DNA from 3 places in the Lentzea sp. NPDC037011 genome. Region 3 is predicted to be linked to each of the others. Evidence: riboswitches for the same ligand, from Rfam matches in the RefSeq annotation. Region 3 holds a riboswitch; each other region holds the start of a gene.
What was found. Region 3 has a riboswitch for glycine ahead of gcvT (glycine cleavage system aminomethyltransferase GcvT). Riboswitches for the same ligand answer to the same signal wherever they lie in the genome.

Region 1 (5,751 bases), on a different contig from region 3:
CACACGTTCGGGTTCCAGTCGCTGAACCCGCGCCACTGGCGGATTGTCCGGCGCACCGCGGTGGGCGACCATCACCCGATGAGTTGTGAGACGGGCGTGCGGTGGAAGTGGATACCGTTCGTCGTGCTCGGCTTCGTGCTGCTGAGCTGGATCGTGTTCGAGGCGCTGAACCTGATCGACTTCGAGGGGGTCGTCACCTGGGTGCGCGGCATCGACCCCGTGTGGGCCGCGGCCGTGATCTTCGCCCTGCTCGTCGTCGACGTCCTCCTGCCCGTGCCGTCCACTCCGCTCATCGTCCTCGCCGGAACCGCGTTGGGCCTGCCGTTCGGCCTGGTGCTCGCGGTCGTGGGCTCCCTGGGCTCCTCCGCGGCGGGCTACGCACTGGGCCGCTTCGCACGCCCGTGGCTGGTGCGGCGCGTCGTGACCATCGAGGAGCTGCGGGAGATGCGGCGGTGGGGACGGCAGTTCGGGCCCTGGTTCTTCGGGGTCGCACGCGGAATCCCGATGATGGCGGAGACGGTGTCCGTGTCGGCCGGGGTGTCGCGGGTGTCGTTCGGGACCTTCATGACGTCCACCCTGCTGGGAACCGTCCCGATCTGCGCGGCCTACGTCTTCGCCGGGTCGCGGGCGGACACCGTCGAGCAGATCGTCATGATCAGCGCATTCGGTTTCCTGGCCACCGCCGGGTTGTTCTACCTCCTGCGGCGTTTCGTGAAAACACCGTAAACCGCTTGCGCGGTGTGGTTTCCTGTAGTCAGGCCCGGTGCGCGGCAGAGGGTTACTTCGGTATCTCAGGTTCGACTCCTGAAGGCCGGCCAGTCCGGCTCTTCGCCCACCCCGGTGGGCAGTCACCTTCTGCGCCTTGACCTCGGGCCACCCTTCTGCCACGCCACCGAGTTCCTGAGAACAATTCGGTGGCGTGGCGTGGTTGTCTGCACGTGCACCCGGTGCGAAACCTTTCACCGCAAATGGGGCGGTCGCGGGTTCGAATCCCGTCAGCCGGATTCCTGTCCGCTGTGCGCTCCCCCGTCTCGCCTCCCGAGGGGGAAGAGCCATGTCGAAGTTCAACGTCCTGAAGGCGCGTCCGTTCGGGAAGAGCCCCATCGGGTCGAAGCGGTCCGGCCGCACCCACGAGGGCGGCGCCGGCTACGAACGCACCGCGCTGGGCGAGCTGTTCCTGCTGGCCGTGTCGAACATGGGCGGCGAGCAGACGTTCTACGAGAGCGGCGGCACCCGCGACGAGCGCTACGCGCAGTTGGTGCGCACGGCGGCGTTGCAGGATCCCGAGTGGACGGCGCGGATGCTGGCGTGGCTGCGCGGCGAGGCGAACATGCGGACCGCGGCACTGGTCGGCGCCGCCGAGTTCGTGAAGGCGCGGCTCGAGGCCGGTGCCGACGCGGGCGTGACGAACCGCGCGGTCGTGGCGTCGGTGCTGCAGCGCGCGGACGAGCCGGGCGAGCTGCTGGCCTACTGGACCGCGGTCCACGGCCGGACCGTGCCGAAGCCCGTCAAACGCGGCATCGCGGACGCGGTGCGGCGGCTCTACGACGAGCGGTCGGTGCTCAAGTGGGACAGCGAGGCGCGTGGTTTCCGCGTGGCCGACGTGCTGAACCTCGTGCACCCGTCGCCGAGCACGGCCTGGCAGGGCGACCTGTTCCAGTACGTGCTCGACCGCCGCCGCGACCCGGACGTCACCGTTCCCGAGTCGCTGCGGACCGTCGCGGCACGGCGGGAGCTGATGGCGTGGCCGGTCGAGCAGCGCCGGGCGTTGTTCGGGCGACCGGACGCGGCGGACGCGCTGCGGCGGGCCGGGATGACGTGGGAGTCGGTGGCCGGGTGGTTGCAGGGTCCGATGACGGCGCGGGTGTGGGAGGCACTGGCACCGTCGATGGGTTTCATGGCCGCGATCCGCAACCTCAGGAATTTTGACGAGGCGGGCGTGTCGGACGAGGTCGCGGCGCAGGTCGCGGCCCGGCTGGCCGACCCCGGCCAGGTGGCGCGGTCGCGGCAGTTCCCGTTCCGCTTCCTCTCGGCGTACGAGGCGGCGCCGAGCCTGCGCTGGGGCCACGCGCTCGACCGGGCGCTGCAGGCGTCGCTGGGCAACCTGCCGGCGCTGCCGGGCCGGTCGCTCGTGCTGATCGACACCTCGGGGTCGATGACCTGCACGGGCTACTCGGCGCGTTCGAAGGTCACGCCGGCCAAGGCCGCGGCCGTGTTCGGCGTGGCGCTCGGGGCCAAGGGCGAGCAGGTCGACGTCCACGGGTTCGCGACCGGCGTGTTCCGCCACGAGCTGCGGCGAGGGGCGTCGGTCATCAGCGAGGTCGACCGGTTCCTGGGCAGGGTCGGTGAGGTCGGGCACGGCACCGACGTCATCGGTGCGCTGAAGAGCTCGTACCGAGGGCACGACCGGGTGTTCATCATCTCGGACATGCAGACGGTCGCCGGGCCGGGCGGTGCCGGGGTCGACGACGTCGTGCCGCGGCACGTGCCGGTCTACGGGTTCAACCTGGGCGGGTACCGACAGGGGGCGTTCGCGTCGGGCACGGGGAACCGGCACGAGTTCGGCGGCCTGACGGACGCGACGTTCCGCGCGGTTCCGCTGATCGAGGCGGGGCGCGACGCCGACTGGCCGTTCTGAGCAGGCAGGCCCGCACACGCGCTGTGTGCGGGCCTGCCGTTCGAGCGAGCACTAACTTTTCGTAAGTGCGATGGGGTACCCTCGCGGACATGGAGTTCACCGTGTTCGCGAAGGCGTGCCCGTCACGTCCCACGCTGGAGCACGTCACCGGCCGGTGGGGCAGCCTGACGCTGAGCGCGCTGGTCGACGGGTCGCTGCGGTTCAACGAGCTGCGCCGCCGGGTCGACGGCGTCAGCGAGAAGATGCTGTCCCAGACGTTGCACGCGCTGGAGCGCGACGGGCTCGTGCACCGCGACGCGCAGCCGACGAACCCGCCGCGGGTCGACTACAGCCTCACGCCGCTCGGGCGCGAGACGGCGGAGAAGCTGATGGCGTTGATCGTGCTGCTGGAGTCGCGGATGCCGGACGTGATCGAGGCCCAGCGCCGGTACGACGCCAGGCCCTGACCGGCCTCAGCACTCGATGACGTTGACGGCGAGACCGCCGCGCGCCGTCTCCTTGTACTTCACCGACATGTCCTTGCCGGTGTCCCGCATGGTCTTGATGACCTTGTCCAGCGACACGAAGTGCGAGCCGTCGCCGCGCAACGCCATGCGCACCGCGGTGATCGCCTTGACGGACGCGACGGCGTTGCGTTCGATGCACGGGATCTGCACCAGGCCGCCGATCGGGTCGCAGGTGAGGCCGAGGTTGTGCTCCATGGCGATCTCGGCGGCGTTCTCGACCTGCTCCGGGGTGCCGCCGAGGACCTCGGCGAGACCACCGGCGGCCATCGAGCACGCGGAGCCGACCTCGCCCTGGCAGCCGACCTCGGCGCCGGAGATCGAGGCGTTCTCCTTGAACAGCACGCCGATGGCGCCCGCGGTGAGCAGGAACCTCACCACGCCGTCGTCGTTCGCACCGGGCACGAACCTGGTGTAGTAGTGCAGGACCGCGGGCACGATGCCGGCCGCGCCGTTCGTCGGTGCGGTGACGACCCGGCCGCCTGCCGCGTTCTCCTCGTTGACGGCGAGCGCGAAGAGCGTGACCCAGTCCATGACGCGCAGCGGGTCGGTGACGAAGTGCTCGCCCTCCAGCCGTTTGCGCATCTCGGCGGCGCGGCGGCGGACCTTGAGACCGCCGGGCAGGATGCCCTGCTCGGTGCAGCCGCGTTCGACGCACTCCTGCATCACGTGCCAGATGTGCAGGAGCCCGGCCCGCACCTCCTCCTCCGAGCGCCACGACAGCTCGTTGGCCATCATGATCTCGCTGATCGACAGGCCGGTCTCGCGGCAGCGCGCGAGCAGCTCGTCGCCGGTCAGGAACGGGTGCGGCAGCGGGGTCGAGTCGGGTTTGATGCGGTCGCTGCCGGACGCGTTCTCGTCGACGACGAAGCCGCCGCCGATCGAGTAGTAGACGGCGTGCTCGACCGGCTCGTCACCGCGGAACGCCTCGAAGCTCATGCCGTTGGGGTGCAACGGGAGCGACTTGCGGCGGTGCATGACGAGGTCGCGGTCGTGCGCGAAGCCGATCTCGTGCGTGCCGCCGAGCCGCAGCCGTCCACTCGCGACGATCTCCTCGACGCGGTGGGCGGCGGCCGCGGGGTCCACCTCCTCCGGGAGGTTGCCCTCCAGGCCGAGGAACACGGCCTTGGGGCTGCCGTGGCCGTGCCCGGTGGCGCCGAGCGAGCCGAACAGCTCGACGTGCACGCGGTCCACTTCGGACGCGCGGGCACCGAGCTTCTCGACGAACATGGCGGCGGCGCGCATCGGGCCGACGGTGTGCGAGCTGGACGGCCCGATGCCGACGGAGAACAGGTCGAAAACGCTGATCGCCACTGATCAGTCCTTCGTGGTGGGTGCGAGCGGGTCAGTCTGAGGTGAGCTCGGCGTACTTGGCCGCGGTGAGCAGGTCCTCCGCGGAGTCCACGCGCACCTTGAACAGCCAGCCGGCGCCGTACGGGTCGGTGTTGATGATCGCCGGGTCGTCGACGACGGCGGTGTTGACCTCGAGGACCTCGCCGGTGACCGGGGAGAACAGGTCGCTGACGGACTTGGTGGACTCCAGCTCGCCGCAGACCTGGTTGGAGACGACCTCGGCCCCGACCTCGGGGAGCTGGACGAAGACGATGTCACCCAGCGCGTCCGCGGCGTACTCGGTGATCCCGCAGGTCAACGGGTCCTGGGTGCCCGGCGTCCAGTCGACCCACTCGTGTTCGGCGGTGTAGAGCAGGTTCTCGGGGAACTCCACGGCGACTCCTCTGGCAGATGACGGGCAGGAAACGTGCGCCCCCTCCGCCGTGCAGAGTTGCCTACCCCGAGTGGTCTTGCTGCCTGAGAGTGTGCGGGAGCTTGCCCCTTCGGCGCCCCGACCAGCTCGTCGAGGTCTCTCCCACCCGGGTTCTGGTGCCCGTCAGGGGCACCGCGGCCGTTATTCAGTTCCGGTGGGAACGCTATGTGGGCCCGCCACCGGGTGTCAACGCGGGACCGGTACAGGCGTGGCGCAGGTCGCTTTGTCCCAGCAGCACAACCGGCCTGGTCCCGAACAGTGCAACCCGCACAGTGACATGACCTCCCGGCTGCCCCACATTGTGAGATAGCAGCCAGCCGAAACGGAGGAGTCATCGTGCGGATCGCCGTTCCTCGCGAGATCAAGAACCACGAGTACCGCGTCGCCCTCACGCCGGCCGGGGCCCACGAGCTGACCAGCCGGGGCCACGACGTGTACGTCGAGCAGGGCGCCGGTCTGGGCTCCGCGATCACCGACGAGGAGTACCTCGCCGCGGGTGCGAAGGTCCTCCCGACCGCCGACGACGTCTGGGCCGAGGGCGACCTGGTCCTCAAGGTCAAGGAGCCGATCGCGGAGGAGTACCCCCGCCTGCGCTCCGGCCAGACCCTCTTCACCTACCTGCACCTCGCCGCCGACAAGCCGCTGACCGAGGCCCTGCTGGCCTCCGGCACCACGGCCATCGCCTACGAGACGGTGCAGCTGCCGAACCGCTCGCTGCCGCTGCTCGCCCCGATGTCCGAGGTCGCGGGCCGCCTCGCCCCGCAGGTGGGCGCGTTCAGCCTGATGAAGCCCTCCGGTGGCCGCGGCGTGCTGCCCGGCGGCGTCCCCGGTGTCGCCCCGGCCCG
Region 2 (5,751 bases), on a different contig from region 3:
ACTCGTGGGCCACGAAGCCGCCCTCGCCGGTGTAGAGGACTGGGTAGTGCTCGTCCAGGCGGCGCGCCACGTAGTTCGCCGCGGCCACGGCGGTCAGGGTCGCGCGGCGCAGGCCGTCGCCGCCCATCATGCGCACGTACGCCCACGAGATCGGCAGGATCGACGCGGAACCCCACGGGGCCGCGGAGATCGGGCCCACGCCCGTCTCGGGGCCCGCGGTGGGCTGCAGCGGGTGGTTCGGCAGGAACGGGGCGAGGTGGGACTTCACGCCGATCGGGCCGACGCCGGGGCCGCCGCCGCCGTGCGGGATGCAGAACGTCTTGTGCAGGTTCAGGTGCGAGACGTCCGAGCCGAACTTGCCGTAGCGGGCCAGGCCGATCAGCGCGTTGAGGTTCGCGCCGTCGACGTACACCTGGCCGCCCGCGTCGTGGACCAGGCCGCAGACCTCGCGGACGGTGTCCTCGTACACGCCGTGGGTCGACGGGTAGGTGATCATGATCGCGGCCAGGTCGTCGGCGTGCTCGGCGACCGTGGTGCGCAGGTGGCCCATGTCGATGTTGCCCTTGTCGTCGCACTTCACGACGACGACGCGCATGCCGGCCATGACGGCGGACGCGGCGTTCGTGCCGTGCGCGGACGACGGGATCAGGCAGACGTCACGGGCGGAGTTGCCGTTGGCGCGGTGGTAGGCGCGGATCGCCAGCAGGCCGGCGAACTCGCCCTGCGAGCCGGCGTTCGGCTGCAGCGACACGGCGTCGTAGCCGGTGACCTCGGCCAGCCACGCCTCCAGGTCCGACACGATCGTCAGCAGGCCCTTCGCGTCCTCGACCGGCGCGAACGGGTGCAGCGTCGAGAACTCGGGCCAGGTGATGGACTCCATCTCCGCGGTCGCGTTCAGCTTCATCGTGCAGGAGCCGAGCGGGATCATGCTGCGGTCCAGCGCGACGTCCTTGTCGGACAGTGCGCGCAGGTAGCGCAGCAGCGCGGTCTCGGAGCGGTGCGCGTGGAAGACCGGGTGGGTCAGGTAGTCCGAGGTGCGGCGCAGGTCCGACGGGATGCCGTCGGCGGTGTCGGTGTCGATCGCGTCCACATCGGACCCGGTCACGCCGAACGCCTCCCACACGGCGACGACGTGCGCACGCGTGGTCTTCTCGTCGCAAGCGACCGCCACGACGTCGGCGTCCACGAGGCGCAGGTTGATGCCGAGCTCGCGGGCCTTCGCGACGACCTCGGCGGCACGGCCCTCGACGCGCACCTGCACGGTGTCGAAGAACTCGCCGTGCACGACGTCGAGACCGGCCTCGCACAGGCCCGTCGCGAGGACGGTGGCCAGGCGGTGCACGCGGGTCGCGATGGCGCGCAGGCCCTCGGGGCCGTGGTAGACCGCGTACATCGACGCGATCACGGCGAGCAGCACCTGCGCGGTGCAGATGTTCGAGGTCGCCTTCTCACGGCGGATGTGCTGCTCGCGGGTCTGCAGCGCCAGGCGGTAGGCCAGCGAGCCGTCGGCGTCGACGGAGACGCCGACGAGGCGGCCGGGCAGCTGGCGCTCCAGGCCGGAGCGGACGGCCATGTAGCCGGCGTGCGGGCCGCCGAAGCCGATCGGCACGCCGAAGCGCTGGGTGGTGCCGACGACGACGTCCGCGCCGATCTCACCGGGCGGGCGCAGCAGCGTCAGCGCCAGCAGGTCGGCGACGACGACGGCCTGCGCGCCGGCGGCGTGGATCTCCTCCACCAGCGCGGCCTGGTCGCGGACCACACCGGACGCACCGGGGTAGGACAGCAGCACGCCGAAGAAGTCACCGCCCAGGCCCAGGCCCTCGATGCCCTGCGACAGGTCGGCGACGACGACCTCGATGCCCAGCGGCTCGGCGCGGGTCTCGATCACGGCCAGCGTCTGCGGCAGCGTGTCGGCGTCCACGACGAACTTGTTCGACTTCGCCCTGCCCGCGCGGCGCACCAGGGTCATGGCCTCGGCGGCGGCGGTCGACTCGTCCAGCATGGACGCGTTGGCCATCGGCAGGCCGGTCAGGTCGCCGACCATCGTCTGGAAGTTCAGCAGCGCCTCCAGGCGGCCCTGCGAGATCTCCGGCTGGTACGGCGTGTACGCGGTGTACCAGGCGGGCGACTCCAGGACGTTGCGCAGGATCACGCCCGGCGTCACGGTGTCGTAGTAGCCCAGGCCGATCATCTGGGTCATCGGCCGGTTCTGGGAGGCGAGCGCGCGCAGCTCGGCCAGCGCCTCGGTCTCCGTGGCGGGCGCCGGCAGGTCCAGCACCAGGTCGCGCTCGTGGATGGACGAGGGCACCGCGTGCTGCGCCAGCTCCTCCAGCGATCCGACACCGATCACGTCGAGGATGCGGGCGAGCTCGGCGGGGCGCGGGCCGACGTGCCGGTCCGCGAACGGGGTGCCGTGCTCGAGAGCGGCGAGCGGAATGCGGTCCTGCGTCATCTAACGCCTCCGGGGGGCTGCGGGCACACGTGTCCTGGTGCCCTCCCCGCTCTGTCCGTACCCGGCATCGGGCGCCTGAGAGGTTCACCCGCCACGAGAGCGGGCTTTCACCGTCGGCGGGATCTCGAGAGATCCGCTTTCCAGAGGCGTCTCGCTCACGCGGTCCTGGGTGCCTGAGAGGTTCCCGGGGAGGAACTTGCTCCTTCGGCGCCGGGTGCAGCACCCGGTCTCTCCCGCCTGAGTTCAGCGACTACCCGTGAAGAGTACCCGCAGGCAGGCCCGCCAGTCCCCACCGACGCGACCTACGTCTCAGCGACGGGACCGGCTGAGCCGGCGACAGCGGGTCAGCCGGTGGCGCGCTCCCGGCGGCGGCGGGTCAGCTCGTCCTCGGTCATCGGCGCGATTTCCACGCCGTCCGCACGTTCGGCCGGGAACTCGTGGATGGTCCCGCTGATCTCCCGCATCGCACCGCTCACCGCGATGCCGAACACGCCCTGCCCGCCCTGGAGCAGGTCGACGACCTCCTCGGGGGAGGTGCACTCGTAGACGGTCGTGCCGTCGGAGAAGAGCGTGATCCGCGCCAGGTCCTGCACGCCGCGGCGGCGCAGGTGGTCGACGGCGACCCTGATGTTCTGCAGCGAGACCCCGGTGTCCAGCAGCCGCTTCACGACCTTCAGGACGAGGATGTCCTTGAAGGAGTAGAGCCGCTGGCTGCCGGAGCCGTGCGCCATCCGCACCGTCGGCGCGACCAGGCCGGTCCTGGCCCAGTAGTCGAGCTGCCGGTAGGTGATCCCGGCGATCTGGCACGCCGCGGGTCCCCGGTAGCCGACGAGTTCGTCCGGCAGCGAGGAGTCCGGGAACAGCTCACCCTGCTGCCCGGATTCGGCCCGCAAGGGCGCTTCCTCGACCACGCCTGCCTCCCCTCGCCAACGGCCACGAAAGTCGGGGCCGTCAAGCCGCCTGGTCCACTCGCGCAGACCGGCGACGTCCACTCGAGTTCGACGGTAAGACCGCTCCGAGGGCAGGTCAACGCGACGCGCGGGGAGTGTTGGCCCCCAACCTGAGGCGGGGGTCCGCACCGTCACCCGAACTAGGACGTTCAGGTGACGTTTAGTGATTGTTTAGCGGCCATGATGTGCGGAAAGTAGTCCGATCGAGGGACACCCCACCGATCGGCGCCGGGTCCGAACAAGACGGTCAGCGACAGTCGGGGGAACTCAGGTGTCGGCGCCCCGGAAGTCCTCGGGAGACACGGAGTCGAGGAACTCGCGGAACTTCTCGACCTCGTCCTCCTGCTCGTCCGGGATGATCAGACCGGCCTCCGCCAGCACGGACTCCTCCGCGTGGATCGGCACGCCGACGCGCAGCGCGAGGGCCACCGAGTCGGACGGGCGGGCGGACACGCGCACGTCGCCGTCGAACACGAGCTCGGCGAAGAACGTGCCCTCCTGCAGGTCGGTGATCCGCACCTGTTCGAGGTTGCGGCCCAGCGCCCCGATGACGTCCTTGAGCAGGTCGTGGGTGAGCGGGCGGGCCGGTCGCACGCCCTGCTGCTCCAGCGCGATCGCGGTGGCCTCGACCGAGCCGATCCAGATCGGCAGGTACCGCTCACCCTCGGTTTCGCGCAGCAGGAGGATCGGCTGGTTCTGGGGCAGCTCCACCCGGACGCCCACGACACGCATCTCGCTCATCGGGTCTCGCCTCCCTCTGACTCGTTGGGGAGTACCCGGAACGTCTCCGAGCATCCCCCGGCACACGCGTTCGACGCTACCCGCCAAGCGGGCCGTGTGCTCAATCGTTGCGGGCAGAACGTGATCAAGACGATGGCCGCTCGAACCCGCTCTTCCCCGCACCGGGTACAACGAGCGGAAGAGGGCGGCCGATTCCCGGAAAGCACGGCGAACCGGGAGGAGTTCCGCGCAACGGCGGTCAGCGCACGAGTGCGTTCGGGCTCGACGCAGGAAAACTCCCGCGGAGCGCGGCGAACTGCTCAATGACGCAAAACAGTGGAGAAGACGGCAACAGCACTGCACGGTGGAACTCGGGGCGGAGCTGCGTGAGCACCGCCCCGACGCTCGTCATCCCGCAGACCCGGGACCGGCCGGTCCCAGGCCGTCAGGCTCCCGCGGAGCCGGGACCGGTCAGGAAGACCAGGCGGAACTTGCCGATCTGGACTTCGTCGCCGTTCGCGAGGACGGCCTGGTCGACCGGCTCGCGGTTGACGTAGGTGCCGTTGAGGCTGCCCACGTCGATCACGACGAACTCGCCGCCCTCCCGGCGGAACTCGGCGTGGCGGCGCGAGACCGTCACGTCGTCGAGGAAGATGTCGCTGTCGGGGTGGCGCCCCGCGCTCGTCGTGTCGCGGTCCAGCAGGAACCGCGAACCGGCGTTCGGGCCGCGCTTCACCACGAGCAGCGCGGAACCGGCGGGAAGGGCGTCGACACCGGCAACGGCCGGCTCCTGTGCGGGCGCCTCGGCGCCGCCTTCCATCTCCTGGAGGAAGTCCGCCCGGAAGACGGAGGTCCGCTCCGGGGACTGCTCCGGCGGAACGCCTGGGCCGTCGTTCGTGCTCACCTGAGCTCTCCTCCTGCTGCTGGGTCCGTCGTTTCCGGTAAAACCTATCGCGTTCGAGTCGCCCCCCGAGGAGCGGCTCCCCTTCCGGCCGAAGATCCGGCGAAAGATCGACGTCACTCCTTCTCCACCAACGCCTTGTACCCGTCGGCGTCCAAGAGCCCCTCGACCGCCTCGGGGTCGTTCAGGCGGAGCTCGACCATCCAGCCCTCGCCGTACGGGTCGGAGTTGATGGACTCCGGCGACTGCACCAGGGCGTCGTTGATCGCGACGACCTCACCGTCGAGCGGCGAGTAGAGGTCCGACACGCTCTTGGTGGACTCGACCTCGCCGAACGTGTCGCCGGCCGAGACGGTGTGGCCGACCTCGGGCAGCTGGACGAAGACCACGTCACCGAGTTGTTCCTGGGCGTAGTCGGTGATGCCGACGCGCACGGTGTTCTCACCTGTTGTGGCGACCCACTCGTGTTCCTCGGTGTAACGAAGCTCCTCGGGAATCAACTGACTGCGCTCCTCGTGCTGAACCTGTATGGGGTGATCTTTTCACGCGGCCTTTCCGGGAGTGACCCGCAGGGCCGAGAAGAACTGGTAGACGTACAAAAGCGCCGACCACAGGTACAGCGCTGCACCCCACGCGGTGAACGCGTAGGCGAACGGGAGTGCGAGCTGCGCCCACGCCGAGTCGCCCTGCGCGAGCAGCAGCAGGGGGAACGCGTACAGCAGGTTGAA
Region 3 (5,751 bases):
CGTCGCCTAGTGACCCTCGGTGATCCTCGGCCCTCCGCGTTGAGCCGGACGGGTGGAATGAGGCCAATCACGCACTGGTAACGGGTGTTCTGGCGATTCAGGGTCTGGCGATTGTCAGACCTACCGAATACCTTCCGCTGCAATGGCCGATCCCCGACCGACGAGGAGGCATGGATGGTCGAGGACTCCGGGGTCCACGAGCTGTTGCAGCAGTGGGCGGCTGAACGGTCTGACGACGCAGAGATGCAGGAGGTGAACCGGATCAAGAACGCGTGGCTCGCGGAGGCTCCCCCCTCGGCGCCCGGCATCCCCGTGCAGCGGGGAGGCAGGAGTGGGCCGCGTGGCTTGGTCAAGGTCGACTCGGCGGATCCGGCCTACGTGGCCGCGATGCGCAAGCGGGCGCCGGAGGCACCCGAGGCACTGCTCGCCGCCGCGGCGAGCTACTGGCAGCTGGTGGGCGACGTCGCCGAGGCCGAGCAGTGGTGGGACGCGGGCATCAGCCCGCTGGACCAGCGCGCGCTCGACTACCGCGCCGCCGGCCTCACGCCTGCCGACCTCGGAAGGCGCCTGGGACCGATGACGGTTCTCCAGCACCTCCGCCGCGGTTCGGCCGCGGCCTGGTGCGTTGCTCGTCTGCAGAGGCAGCGCCGGGACGGCGTGGCGTAGGAGAAGCGGGCTGTCGAGGCATCGGCAGCCCCGAAGTTCACTCGCAAACGGGCACGCGCGCTCCCGTGGCGCGCTACCCCCTCACGGGTGGCCTCCTGACAGGAGGCCTCACCCCAGTAGTGTGGAGGTCGTGCGCGGCCTCCTTACTCCCCAGCGTGTGCTGATCGCGCTCGCCTGTCTGGCGGCGCTGGTCCTCTGCTGCGGGCTCGCGTGGTGGCAGTGGCAGCGCTTCGAGTCCGCGAGCGGCACGTTCCAGAACCTCGGGTACGTGCTCCAGTGGCCGCTCTTCGGCCTCTTCCCCCTCTTCATGGTGTGGCGGTTCCGCCGTCTCGCGCGCCAGCGCCGTGACGAGGCTCTCTCCGCACCGGAGCCGGTTGCACCTCCCGTCGCACCGGTGACTACCGTTGACGCCGTCAAACCCGCGCCTGTCGAGCACTTCGACGACGAAGAAGACGCGGAGCTCGCGGCCTACAACCGCATGCTCGCGGACCTCAACGCGCGGGACGGTCGTTGAGCGAAGGCGGGCAGATGAAGGGTGCGTTGACCCGGTTCCGGGTCATGGCTTACGTGGTCGGTGTCTTCCTGCTGCTGCTGGTCGTGGCGATGGTGCTGAAGTACGCCGCCGGCATGGACCAGGCGATGAAGGTCGTCGGCCCGATCCACGGGTTCCTCTACGCCATCTACCTGGTGCTTTCGGTCGACCTGGCGCTGAAGCTGCGCTGGTCCATCAAGGGCACCGCGCTCGTGCTGGTCGCGGGGACGATCCCGTTCCTGTCGTTCTGGGCGGAGCGCAAGGTGGTGGAGAAGACTGCTCAGGGCGTGCCGCTGTGACGTTCGGCCTGCTAGCGTCTGGGGCAACCAACTGAACACGGCCGTCGATGTCGCGCGGGAGAGCTCCCTTCAGCGGGAGCGCCGAAGGAGCAACTCCTCCCCGGAATCTCTCAGGCACAGATACCGCACGACGAAGGCAACTCTGGAAAGCAGGCTCATCAGGAGCCTCGCCCACGGTGCAAGTCGCTCCGGCGACGAAGCTCTCAGGCTCATGACAGAGGGGGAGGCTCGCTCTGGTGAGGAGTCTCCGGTGGACCGTGTCATTCTTCTGTTGCCTCAGCCGGCCTGGCCCGGCTCTTCGGCGCACCCTGGAGGAGCGTTCTGATGTCCCGCCTCACGCCACTGAACGCTGAGCACGAGTCGCTCGGCGCGATGTTCACCGACTTCGCGGGCTGGAAGATGCCGCTGCGCTACTCCAGCGAGCTGGCCGAGCACCACGCCGTGCGCACCACCGCCGGCCTGTTCGACCTCACGCACATGGGTGAGGTCGTGCTGACCGGGCCGCAGGCCGGTGCCGCACTCGACTACGCGCTGGTCGGCCACATCTCCGCGCTCGCGGTCGGCAAGGCCCGCTACACGATGATCACCCAGGCCGACGGCGGCGTGGTCGACGACCTGATCGTCTACCGGCTGGGCGACGAGGAGTTCATGGTCGTCGCCAACGCCTCGAACGCCGCCGTGGTCGCCGAGGCGCTCGTCGAGCGGGCCACCGGGTTCGACACCGTCGTCACGGACAGGTCCACGGACTACGCGTTGATCGCGATCCAGGGCCCGAAGTCGGTGGAGGTCCTGGCCGGGCTGACCGACACCGACCTGTCGACGGTGAAGTACTACGCCTCCTACCCCTCGAAGGTGGCCGGGGTGGACGCGCTGCTCGCGCGCACCGGCTACACCGGCGAGGAGGGCTTCGAGCTGTTCGTCGCGCCCGACGACGCCGCCGCAGTGTGGACGGCGCTGCTGGAGGCCGGGCAGCCGCACGAGCTCAAGCCGTGCGGTCTCGGCTGCCGCGACACGTTGCGCCTGGAAGCCGGAATGCCGTTGTACGGCAACGAGCTGACCACCTCGCTCACCCCGTACCACGCGGGTCTCGGCCGGGTCGTGAAGCTCGACAAGCCGGGCGACTTCGTCGGCCGCGAGGCGCTGACCGAGGTGTCCGAGTCCGATGTGGACTCCGTGCTGGTCGGTCTGAAGACCCCCGAGCGCCGCGCGCCCCGCCACGGTTACGCCGTGCTGAACGGCGACGAGGTCGTCGGCGAGGTGACCTCGGGCGCGCTGTCGCCGACCCTGGGCTACTCGGTGGCGATGGCCTACGTGAACCGGGCGAGCTCCGCGCCCGGCACCCCTCTGCTGGTGGACGTCCGCGGCAAGAAGCAGCCGGTCGAGGTCGTCGCACTTCCGTTCTACAAGCGCGCCAAGTAGGGAGATCCTCCAGATGTCCGACCAGTTCAACGCCTCCCTCGCGGAGTACGACCCCGAGGTCGCGCAGGCCGTTGCGGCCGAGCTGGCGCGCCAGCAGGGCACCCTCGAGATGATCGCCTCGGAGAACTTCACGCCGGTCTCGGTGCTGCAGGCCCAGGGTTCGGTGCTGACCAACAAGTACGCGGAGGGCTACCCCGGCCGCCGCTACTACGGTGGCTGCGAGCACGTCGACGTCGTCGAGCGCCTCGCCATCGAGCGCATCAAGTCGCTCTTCGGCGCCGGTTTCGCCAACGTCCAGCCGCACTCCGGCGCCCAGGCCAACGCCGCCGCGATGTTCGCGCTGCTGCAGCCCGGTGACACGATCCTCGGCCTGGACCTCGCGCACGGCGGTCACCTGACCCACGGCATGCGCATCAACTTCTCCGGCAAGCTCTACAACGTCGTGCCGTACCACGTCTCCGACGGTGACGGCCGCGTCGACATGGCCGAGGTCGAGCGCCTCGCCACCGAGCACCGCCCGAAGCTGATCGTCGCCGGCTGGTCCGCCTACCCGCGCCAGCTGGACTTCGCCGAGTTCCGCCGCATCGCGGACTCGGTCGAGGCCTACCTGATGGTCGACATGGCGCACTTCGCGGGCCTCGTGGCCGCGGGCCTGCACCCCTCGCCCGTCCCGCACGCCCACGTCACGACCACGACGACGCACAAGACCCTCGGCGGTCCGCGCGGCGGCGTGATCCTGTCGAACGACGCCGACATCGCCAAGAAGATCAACTCGGCGGTGTTCCCCGGCCAGCAGGGCGGTCCGCTGGAGCACGTGATCGCCGCCAAGGCCGTGGCGTTCAAGCACGCCGCGTCGGAGGAGTTCGCCGACCGCCAGCGCCGCACCCTCGACGGTGCCCGCATCCTCGCCGACCGCCTCTCGCAGCCCGACGTCGCGCAGGCCGGCGTGAAGGTGCTGACCGGCGGCACGGACGTGCACCTGGTCCTGGTCGACCTGGTCAACTCCGAGCTGGACGGCAAGCAGGCCGAGGACGTGCTGCACCGGATCGGCATCACGGTCAACCGCAACGCGGTCCCCAACGACCCGCGCCCGCCGATGGTCACCTCGGGTCTGCGCATCGGCACCCCGGCACTGGCCACCCGCGGCTTCGGCGAGGGGGATTTCACCGAGGTCGCCGACGTGATCGCCGAGGCCCTCAAGCCGGGCGCCGCGATCGACGAGCTGCGCGCCCGCGTCGAGGTGCTGGCCGCGAAGCACCCGCTGTACTCCACGCTCTGACCCTGCGGCAACGAAGGGGCGGCACCGGACCTCCGGCGCCGCCCCTTCTCCGCCTGTTCGAACGTCACGCGGGGCCCCCGCGTTTCCCTGTGGGGAACGCGGGGCCCCCGCGTGACGTGAAAGACCACTCGATCGGGTGAGAGCGGAACGACGGGAACCCCGGCCCCTTCCCCAGGGCCGGGGTTTCGCGTGTCAGGGTGTCGTGTGTGTCAGGTGGACCGTCCTAACGGGATGGTCGTTGCAAGGGGACTAGGCCGCGGGCACCGTCACGCCGGGGGGAAGGCATTCGACGTTGCGCTTGCCGTCGGGCTGGATCACGAACCAGGTGTTGCCGACGCCCTGGCCTTTCCAGGCACCCGGCTTCGGGTCCTGCGAGTAGGCGTAGAGCGCCCAGCCGTCGATCGCGACCTGCTTCTTGCCGTCAGCGCGGGTGATCAGCGAGACGAGCTTCGAGTCGATGCCCTCGACCTGCGGGATCGTGTCCGACAGCAGCGGCGGCCACGTGATGGCGCACTGGCCGTTGCAGTTCGACTTGCCTTCCGGCTTCGGGGTGTCCTTGTCGAAGCGGTACATCGTGCGGCCGTCGCCGTCCTGGACGACCAGGCCCATCTTGTCGACCGGCTTGCCGACCAGCTTCAGCGAGCTGACCGGTGCGGCTGCGGGGGGCTGCTGCGCGGCCGGGGTCTCCGGTGCCTGCTGCTGAACCGGGGTCTCGGGCACCTGAGCGGGTTCCTGGAGCACCGGGGGCTGACCCACGTCGCCGTAGTCACCGAGGACGCCCAGGTCGGTTTCGGTCTGTGCCACCGGCTTCGAGTTTGTGCCACTTCCCGTGGCGCTCCAGACACCAAGACCCAGCACAACTGCCAGTCCCGCGGCGAGCCCGATGGCAATGCGGTTACGTCGGATCACACTCATGTCCTCCTTGTCCGTCGTTCGCTCTACCGGGCCATACGGGCGTGGTTGCGTCTCGGTTCAGAAACGAACCGAACCTCTTGCCGTCCCGAACGTCAGGCGGAGCCGGTTTCGCAGGAGGTGCAGGGTGGTCGTCGCTGGTCAGCTGGCAGGAGTGGCGGAACGGGTGCTGGGTGCGCCGCTTCCGATCGGGATTCGGGCGTGGGACGGGAGCGTGGCCGGCCCACAGGACGGGACCGTGCTCGTGCTCCGCTCCCGCGACGCGCTGCGCCGGCTCGTGTGGAGCCCGAACGAGCTCGGGCTCGCGCGGGCGTACGTGAGCGGCGAGCTCGACGTGGAAGGCGACCTCGCGGCCGGGCTCTCCCAGGTCTGGGGGCTGGTGCGGCGTGGTGTCACGCGCAGGCCGAAGCTCACCGAGGTGGTGCGGCTCGCGCTGGACCTCAAGGTGGTCGGGCGCAACCCGGACGCGCCGAAGGAGGAAGCACGGCTCAAAGGCGCGCTGCACAGCAAGAAGCGGGACCGGGACGCGATCTCGCACCACTACGACCTGAGCAACGCCTTCTACCGGCTCGTGCTCGACCCGAGCATGGCCTACTCGTGCGCGTACTTCACCGCCGAGGACGAGGAACTGGAGCAGGCGCAGC

Region 1: it holds a riboswitch for glycine, as region 3 does, so the genes downstream of both, gcvH (glycine cleavage system protein GcvH) here and gcvT (glycine cleavage system aminomethyltransferase GcvT) in region 3, are expected to answer to the same signal.
Region 2: it holds a riboswitch for glycine, as region 3 does, so the genes downstream of both, gcvP (aminomethyl-transferring glycine dehydrogenase) here and gcvT (glycine cleavage system aminomethyltransferase GcvT) in region 3, are expected to answer to the same signal.

The regions. Positions count from the first base shown of each region.
Region 1 is NZ_JBVJRT010000008.1:130,151-135,901, reverse strand. Features, by position in the region: gene ACZ7CH_RS25360 (TVP38/TMEM64 family protein) at 79-726, shown strand; gene ACZ7CH_RS25355 (vWA domain-containing protein) at 1,055-2,638, shown strand; gene ACZ7CH_RS25350 (winged helix-turn-helix transcriptional regulator) at 2,728-3,084, shown strand; gene ACZ7CH_RS25345 (L-serine ammonia-lyase) at 3,091-4,455, opposite strand; gene gcvH (glycine cleavage system protein GcvH) at 4,487-4,867, opposite strand; glycine riboswitch at 4,929-5,021, opposite strand; gene ald (alanine dehydrogenase) at 5,243-5,751, shown strand, end outside.
Region 2 is NZ_JBVJRT010000006.1:534,820-540,570, forward strand. Features, by position in the region: gene gcvP (aminomethyl-transferring glycine dehydrogenase) at 1-2,452, opposite strand, end outside; glycine riboswitch at 2,603-2,698, opposite strand; gene ACZ7CH_RS21720 (MerR family transcriptional regulator) at 2,797-3,363, opposite strand; gene ACZ7CH_RS21725 (bifunctional nuclease family protein) at 3,670-4,143, opposite strand; gene garA (glycogen accumulation regulator GarA) at 4,568-5,026, opposite strand; gene gcvH (glycine cleavage system protein GcvH) at 5,140-5,523, opposite strand; gene ACZ7CH_RS21740 (CDP-alcohol phosphatidyltransferase family protein) at 5,566-5,751, opposite strand, start outside.
Region 3 is NZ_JBVJRT010000012.1:130,141-135,891, reverse strand. Features, by position in the region: gene ACZ7CH_RS32580 (hypothetical protein) at 1-10, shown strand, start outside; gene ACZ7CH_RS32575 (helix-turn-helix transcriptional regulator) at 175-666, shown strand; gene ACZ7CH_RS32570 (hypothetical protein) at 797-1,180, shown strand; gene ACZ7CH_RS32565 (DUF3817 domain-containing protein) at 1,195-1,497, shown strand; glycine riboswitch at 1,543-1,633, shown strand; glycine riboswitch at 1,635-1,722, shown strand; gene gcvT (glycine cleavage system aminomethyltransferase GcvT) at 1,822-2,916, shown strand; gene glyA (serine hydroxymethyltransferase) at 2,930-4,195, shown strand; gene ACZ7CH_RS32550 (COG4315 family predicted lipoprotein) at 4,445-4,999, opposite strand; gene ACZ7CH_RS32545 (class I SAM-dependent methyltransferase) at 5,295-5,751, shown strand, end outside.